2 regions of the Pseudomonas sp. CFBP 8772 genome follow, and region 1 is predicted to be linked to the other one. Evidence: riboswitches for the same ligand, from Rfam matches in the RefSeq annotation. Region 1 holds a riboswitch; the other holds the start of a gene.
The links. Region 1 has a riboswitch for manganese ahead of IFT99_RS12245 (TMEM165/GDT1 family protein). Riboswitches for the same ligand answer to the same signal wherever they lie in the genome.
Positions count from the first base shown of each region.

Region 1 (4,139 bases):
AGCGTTGCCGTGGTCACGCAGTCGGCCATGAACCAGCGTCGACCGTTGATTCTCGACGAAGAAGGGCAGCGCGCCTGGCTTGCTCCGGACTGCCCGCTGATCACCTTGCAGGCCTTGCTCGCCGCCCCGCAAACGCAACTGCGCGAACGGCCGCTGGCCAACTTGGTGAACGACCCGAAGCTCAACGCACCGGAATGCCTGACGCCGTTGTAATCCGCTCTGGCTCGGTTCAAATCGCTATTCCGTTATTTCGCTGCTGTTACACAGGCGCAATTTCCTTGCGGCTTTTAACATGGCAGACGGCTGGCATCTGGTGCTCAGCCTGCGTATTGCCTAGGATGGCGCGATTGTTTCAATGGAGATACGAGATGCGCAGGATTTTTGCTCTTTGTGGCGTGACGGCAGCGTTGCTGGTTGCCGGGTGTCAGGCGGTCAATACCACCACCGGCGATTCGGTGGGTGTCGAGCGCAAGCAATACATGTTCAGCATGCTGTCGACTGACGAAGTCAACCAGATGTACGCCCAGTCTTATCAACAGACGGTCAGTGAAGCGTCATCCAAAGGCGTGCTCGACAACAGCAGCGCCGAGGGCAAGCGCGTTCAGGCCATCGCCAAGCGACTGATCGCCCAGGCGCCGAAATTACGGCCCGACGCGGCGCAGTGGCAGTGGGACGTCAACCTGATCAAGAGCGACGAGCTGAACGCCAACTGCGGTCCTGGCGGCAAGATCATCGTGTACAGCGGCCTGATCAATACCCTGAAGCTCAGCGATGATGAACTGGCAGCGGTCATGGGCCACGAAATCGCTCACGCGCTGCGCGAACACGGTCGTGAAGCGATGTCCAAGGCCTACGGTGTGCAGATGGCCAAGCAGGGTGCCGGTGCCTTGTTGGGATTGGGGCAGGACAGTCTGGCGTTGGCCGACACCGTGGTCGATTACAGCCTGACGCTGCCGAACAGCCGCGCCAATGAAAACGAAGCGGATTTGCTGGGCCTCGAACTGGCGGCTCGCGCGGGTTACAACCCGAATGCCGCAATCACGCTGTGGCAGAAGATGGAAGCCCAAGGCGGCGCGTCGCAGCCGGAGTTCATGAGCACCCACCCGGCTTCGTCCAACCGGATCGCCTCGCTGCAGGCGGCGATTCCGAAAGTGATGCCGTTGTATCAGCAGGCGCCGAAGGGTTGATCAGCGCCTGACGCCGATAGGTGAGCTGGCGCGGCGTTTTTCGGAGCGGGTGCGTGCATGAAACGCTGTAGGAGTGAGCTTGCTCGCGATCCTCGAACGGTCGCCGCGTATCTGCGGAGCGATTGAAAAGCATCGCGAGCCAGCTCACTCCTGCAAGGGCATGGGGTCTGTGACTACACCCAGCCGCTGATCTGCATCGCCTTGTACACCGCAACGATCGCCAGAATGAAGAACGCCCCTGCTGCCAGACGACGGATCAGCGTCAGTGGCAGTTTCTCCGCAGCGAAATTCCCCGCCAGCACCACCGGCACATTGGCCAGCAACATGCCCAGCGTCGTGCCGAGGATCACCAGCCACAAGCTTGGGTATTGCGCCGCCAGCATGACGGTCGCGATCTGCGTCTTGTCGCCGATTTCTGCGATGAAGAACGCGATCAGCGTGGTCAGGAAGGGGCCGAACTTGCGACTGGTACTGGCTTCATCATCGTCCAGCTTGTCCGGAACCAGCGTCCACAGCGCCGTGGCGGTAAAGCTGGCGGCCAGGATCCAGTGCAGGACGGCGTCGGAGAGATAGCTGCTGAACCATGCGCCAACGGCACCGGCCGCAGCATGGTTGGCCAGCGTGGCTGCGACAATCCCTGCGATGATGGGCCAGGGTTTGCGGAAGCGAGCGGCAAGAACGAGCGCGAGGAGTTGGGTCTTGTCACCGATTTCAGCCAGTGCGACGACAGCGGTGGGGACCAACAGGGATTCCAGCATCAGGGTTTTCCTAAGGGGCGGGTCAACACGGCTATGACACGTACAACCTCCCCGCCCCGGGTCAGGATGTTCGTGTCATAGGTCTTGTCAAACCACCGATCCGTCTGAGCGGATCTGGGGTCGCACGCACCATGGTCTGAGGACCAAGTATGTTGATGCGTGCCGGACGAGCATGGCGCTCGTGGGAGACTACTCCCCTAGGACGGTGCGGATTCTGCCTAGCCGTTTGCCGTTCGGCAAGCGCTAATTATCACGCACGTTTCGCACGGTAAATCCGGAAACCCTGGCCCTCGGCCATGATCGCGCAAGGCCCCAGATGCGACTCGATGATCGGCTGATAGCGCAGGAAGCTATTGGCAACCAAGCGCAGTTCACCACCTTTTCTCAGATGTTCCCGCGCTTTTTTCAGCAGGTTCTCTGTCGCGGCGTAGTCGGTATGCACGCCGGTATGAAACGGCGGATTGGTCAGAATCGCGTCCAGGTCGTGCGGCGCGGCGTCGATTCCGTTGCCCGTCAGCACGTCGGCTTCGAGGCCATTGGCAGCCAGGGTCATGCGGCTGCTGGCAGTGGCGAACGCGTCGACATCCAGCATCGTCACTGTCGTTTCGGGGTAACGGCGTTTCACCGCCGCACCGAGAACGCCCGCGCCACAGCCGAAGTCCAGCAGATGGCCGGCGGGAAGCCGATCAATGTTCTCTAGCAGCAGAGCCGAACCCCGGTCCAGACGGCCGTGGCTGAACACGCCCGGCAGACTCACCACCTTCAACGCGCCGCCTTCGATTTCAATGTCGAAACGTTTGGCCAGGCTGTCGAGTTCAACGGCTGGCGGAGGCGTTTCGACGGTGACTTGCCAGAGCTGGCAATGACGCGCGCTGTCGAGCTTGCGCGTGCGTCCGAACGGGCTCAGCTGGCGGGCCGCGGCTTCGATGCCGCCGCGTTTTTCACCGACCAGAAACAGCTCACGTCCGGCCAGACGCGAAGCGAGCGCGTTGATGAGGTAATCGGCGAGGTCGCGGGCCTTGGGCAAAAACAGCACCGCCGCTTCAAAGGGTTCGGCCGGTGCTTCGGTGCCGAAGTGCACGCGCTCGGGAAACCGCGTACCGAGGGTGTCGAAGTCGCCAGCGTGCCAGCTCCAGCCACGTGCATTGGGCAGCGTGCTTAGCAGATCGTCGGCGGGGAGGCCGGTCAGCAACAAGGAGCCCTGAAACAAACCGGCCTGCCGGAGTAACACTTCACTGCGCGGGTCCATCGTCGGCTCCTTGAAAAAAAGGGCGAAGTTTAACAGGCCTGCCGCGCCGCGCACGTGCCCTGTGCGACGGAGTGGCGGGCCTGCAAAGCGCTGCGTGTCAGCTCACGACCCTGACCGGCTTGCCTTCATAGAACGCCAGAGCGTTTTCGTTGATCTGGCCGACGATGCGCTGCCGCGCTTCCTGGCTGCCCCATGCGCTGTGGGGCGTGATGATCAAGCGCGGAATATCGCCCGACAGCAGCGGATTGCCATTAACCGGGGGCTCGACCGTCAGCACGTCGGTGGCCGCGCCGCCGAGATGGCCGTTGCGCAGGGCATCGGCCAGTGCCTGCTCGTTGATCAAGCCGCCGCGCGCGGTGTTGACGATGAAGGCTTTGGGTTTCAGCAGGCTCAACTCGTGGGCGCCAATCATGTCCCGAGTGTGCTCGTTGAGCGGGCAGTGCAGGGTGAGGGCATCGACCTGGGGCAGCAGCTCATTCAGTGGCACGCGATCAGGGCGGGCAGGACGACCGGGAATCTGACCCGACAGCACGCGCATGCCGAAGGCTTCCGCCAGCTTCGCGACCGCACCGCCCAGTTCGCCATGGCCCAGTAGCCCCAGTGTCTTGCCTTCCAGCTCGACAATGGGAAAGTCCAGCAAGCAGAACTGCTTCGATTTTTGCCACTGGCCCTGTTGAATCGCTTTTTGATAGTCAGGCAAGCGGGTGGCCATCGCCAGCAGCAACATCATTGCGTGTTGAGCCACGGAAGGCGTGCCATAGCCCTGACAATTGCTCACCACCACACCGTGTTTACGCGCGGCAGCGAGGTCGACATTGTTGACCCCGGTGGCCGTCACCAGCACCAGTTTCAACTTCGGGCAGGCGGCGAACGTGTCGGCATCAATCATGGTCTTGTTGGAAATGGCCACGTCGGCATCTTTTAAACGCTCGGCCACCTGATCGG
Region 1 covers NZ_JACYUI010000005.1:56,523-60,661, forward strand. The annotation lists gene IFT99_RS12235 (SOS response-associated peptidase) at 1-213, shown strand, start outside; gene IFT99_RS12240 (M48 family metallopeptidase) at 369-1,187, shown strand; gene IFT99_RS12245 (TMEM165/GDT1 family protein) at 1,361-1,945, opposite strand; yybP-ykoY riboswitch at 2,035-2,155, opposite strand; gene IFT99_RS12250 (class I SAM-dependent methyltransferase) at 2,196-3,194, opposite strand; gene IFT99_RS12255 (2-hydroxyacid dehydrogenase) at 3,292-4,139, opposite strand, start outside.

Region 2 (4,139 bases), on a different contig from region 1:
ATCTTTGCGCAGGCCGAGGAAGTGACCCTGGTGGGCATGACCAGCGAGGTTGCCCTCGGCTGACAGGCTGGGTGCATCGAGGGGAACGGCTGATGCGCGTTCCCCTCTTTCAACGCTTAGAGCCGGTGACCTGCATCGACCAACTCGTTATAGGACCTCAAGATCCGCATCGGTGCCGCCTTGGCTGACTCGTCCAACAGCGCGCCGTAGGCGTCGATCGCTTTCGAGGCCTCGACGAGTTGCACAGCAGACAGCGCGTCGTTTTCTTTCCCCAGTTCGGCATCAACAGGCCTCCGCCCTTGCGGTAGCACGGGGCACAGCGCATGATGCCGGACTACATTTTCCAGCACCGGTTTATCGATGGCCCACCATCCCGCCCCCTTTCCTTTCAACGAGGAAGAGCGTGTCCTCTCGCTCGAACACCTGGACGTGCTGGACAGTGCCAACGAGAAGGCATTCGACGACATCGTTCTATTGGCGACCACTTTGTGCGAGGCGCCCATTGCGCTGGTGTCGCTGGTCGATCGGGATCGTCAGTGGTTCAAAGCCTGCATCGGCCTTGAGGTGCAGGAAACCCACCGGGATCTGGCGTTCTGCGGCCACGCGATCCTGGACCCCGCGCAGGTGCTGGTCGTCGAAGATGCGGCCGTTGACCCTCGCTTCGCTTCCAGCCCGCTGGTGCTCGGTCCTCCCTATATTCGTTTCTACGCCGGTGCGCCCATTGTCACGGACAGCGGCGCGGCGCTGGGCACTGTCTGCGTGATCGACACACAACCCCGGCAACTGAGCGAACGCCATTCCCTTGCCTTGCAGGCACTGGCCCGGCAGGCCGCTGCCTTGCTCGAGGCCCGCTGGCTGGGCACGCAACGGGCGAAGCAACTGACGCAACTTCAGGACCAATTCAAACACGCCGAGCAGAACCAGAACGAAGTCACCCCGCTGCTGGATAACGCGAGGGGCATTTCATCTCTGGGAATGCTGACGGCGAGCATCGCCCATGACTTCAATAATTTGCTGCAGAGCGTGAGCGCTGCGTTTCAATTGATCCGCCTGCGCTCCCGACGGCCAGTGGACGTGGAGCGCTTCGCCGAAACCGGACTGCAAGCCGTTGAGCAAGGTCGGCAGTTGATCGGCTATTTGATGACCAGCGTGCGCGGTGACGGGCCTGAACTGATCTGCATCGATGTGACCGCTCGCCTTCACGGTGCGCAGTCGCTGATGCGTCATTCGATGAGCGAAACCATCGACCTCACGTTCGATCTCGCCGAATGGGGCTGGGGCGTTCTCTGTCTGGAAGCTCAACTCCATGCGGTCGTCATGAACCTGCTGGCCAATGCACGTGATGCCCTGAAGGGTAGCGGTCAGGTGCATCTGTCCACGCGCTGGGTGCATGTGGAGGATGATTTATCGCTGCAACAGGGCGACTACCTGGTCGTGAGCGTACGGGACAACGGTCCCGGCATGGCCCCTGAAATAGCAGGCCGCGTGTTCGAGCCTCTTTTCACGACCAAGGCGACCGGCCAGGGCACGGGGCTGGGGTTGGCGCAGGCAAAGGATTTTGCGATCAAGTCGGGCGGTGACGCGCGCATCGAAACGGCTCCCGGAGCGGGTACGACGGTGAGTCTGTATCTGAGAATCCTGGGCTGTATTGCGACGTCGGAAGCGGTTCAAGCCGTCTGATGATTCGCTGAACTGAACGTCACGCGTCGACATTTCTTTCACATTCACGCGGTATAGTGGCGGCCCTTGTTGGGGAGTAGCCTGCTCTGGACTCATTGTCACAGAGCGTTCGTGTCAACATTCTCGGCGGCCTGCCGTGGCACGAACACCTTCGGGTTGGCGAGACCAACGATGCATCCATGCCTAAAGTCGGGCGTGTGGTTGCGTCGTTGACTCACAGCCCGACTGGAACATAACCGTGAACCCGATTTCCCTCATCCTTCTTGCTTTGGCCATGTCCACGGACGCTTTCGCAGCGGCCATCGGTAAAGGCGCGAGCCTGCACAAGCCTCGTTTGATAGAAGCGCTGCGCACCGGCATTATCTTCGGTGTGATTGAAGGCATTACGCCCTTGATCGGCTGGCTGATCGGCCAGGCGGCCACGTCCTATGTCGAGAACTGGGATCACTGGATTGCCTTCACGCTCCTCTTGGTGCTCGGCGTGCACATGATCTACAACGGCCTCAAGCACGAAGAAGCCGAAGAAGAAAAGCCCAACCAGCACTCCTTCCTGATATTGGCCGTGACGGCCTTCGCCACCAGCATCGATGCGCTGGCCGTGGGCGTTGGCCTGGCGTTCGTCAACGTGAATATCCTGGTGGCCGCCGCCGCCATCGGTGTCGCGACAACGGTCATGGTCACCCTCGGCGTGATGCTGGGCCGCGTGCTGGGCACGGTGGTGGGCAAACGCGCTGAAATCATCGGCGGCATTGTGCTGATGCTGGTCGGCGCGACGATTCTTTACGAGCATTTGTCGGCGGCGTAAACGACGATATGAGCGCACATGAACCGTGCGCTTCAGCCGTCAAGCCAATGGTTCAATATCCCACGCCGCGCACCCCGCCGGATGCCCTGATGGATTCGCCGGTGACCCAATGGGAATCGCCGGAAGCCAGAAACACGGCCAGAGGGGCAATGTCCTCTGGCTCTCCAAAACGCCCCAGAGGTGTGCCCGCCAGTATTTTCTCTCCCAGCTCGCCCGCAAAGTGGCCGGCCGTTGCGGGTGTGTTGGTGTGGCCCGGCAGGATCGAATTGACCCGGATGCCCCGCGGCCCCAGTTCCCTGGCCAGCGCAAAGCTCAAGGTGTCGACCGCGCCCTTGGTGGCCGAGTAGACACTGGAGGCCAGGTAGGGGTCGGTGCTCAGGATCGAGCTGATGTTGATAATGCTTGCCCCAGGCGCCATCAGCTTGACTGCTTCTCGCACCGCAAGCAGGTAGCCGAGGACGTTCAGGTTGAATTGTGTGTGGAAGGCTTCTTCGGTGAGGTCGTCAATCATCTGAAACACTGCCACCCCTGCGTTATTGACCAGCACATCCAGCGTCCCGTACTGCTCGCGAACCGTGTCGAACAGGCGCGTGACCTCAGCCCCCTGACTCATGTCCGCTTGCACGGCGACGGCGGAGCCGCCCTGGGCGGTGATGTGAGTGACCACCGCCTCGGCGTCGGCCCTGCTGGAGGCATAGTTGATAATGACCGTTGCGCCCTGGGCGGCCAGCGCCTTGGCGATTCCGGCGCCGATACCTTTCGAGGCACCCGTGACTACCGCGATTTTTCCGTTGAGTTTCATACCGTGACCTTTTGAAATGAGGTGTTGTTGAGCGTCGTTACTGTCCGTGGTGAGCATCGGTCGTGAGCACCGGTCGTGAGCTCCGGACCTGGAACGAGCCGCGTGCCCCCAGTGTTCGGCCAACCACCGGGCTAGCGTTTGCCGGTTGTTCGCACATCCTTGCCTGATCTTCTCAAATGGCTTGCCAGGCACCGCGGTGTAGCCCACGGTGGGGTATGGAAAATCCAATCGCAGAACTGCGCCGCATCGTGATGAGCGCCCAAAACACCTGGACGGACACCGGTCTGCCCCGCGTTGCAATGGTCTGCGCCGAGGCCTGCGCAGATCAGGTCTACCAGCCGATGCTGCACCTGGTACTCCAGGGCACAAAAAGCCTGTCGATAGGCGATGAGGTTTTTCGCTACACCGCAGGCCATTATTTTCTGGTGCCGGTCGACGTGCCCGCCACGGGCCAGATTCACGCCGCAGCGGCCGATCAACCCTATCTGGCGGTCAGCCTGACCCTTGATCTGGATGTGATTGCGACGCTGCTGATGGAGGTGAACACGGCACCAGGGGCAGCACAAAGCGCGTGCTTTCAGGCCGTGTGCACGTCGGATGAGATGCTGGACGCTTGGGTGCGGATGATGCGGCTGGTCGATCGTCCCCATGACGCTGGAGTCCTCGCCCCGATGATCGAACGCGAGATTTTGTATCGTGCCTTGCAGGGGCCACTGGGCGGCATCCTTCGTGACATGGCGCGCCCGGATGGCCGGATGACACAGATCCGCCGTGTGACGCAGTGGATTCGCGAGCATTACACCGAGCCTTTCCGCGTCGAGCCCCTCGCACTGATGTCCGAGATGAGCGTTG
Region 2 covers NZ_JACYUI010000001.1:658,182-662,320, reverse strand. The annotation lists gene IFT99_RS02870 (calcium-binding protein) at 1-63, shown strand, start outside; gene IFT99_RS02865 (hypothetical protein) at 117-350, opposite strand; gene IFT99_RS02860 (ATP-binding protein) at 361-1,680, shown strand; yybP-ykoY riboswitch at 1,745-1,906, shown strand; gene mntP (manganese efflux pump MntP) at 1,919-2,485, shown strand; gene IFT99_RS02850 (glucose 1-dehydrogenase) at 2,538-3,287, opposite strand; gene IFT99_RS02845 (AraC family transcriptional regulator) at 3,503-4,139, shown strand, end outside.
Region 2: it holds a riboswitch for manganese, as region 1 does, so the genes downstream of both, mntP (manganese efflux pump MntP) here and IFT99_RS12245 (TMEM165/GDT1 family protein) in region 1, are expected to answer to the same signal.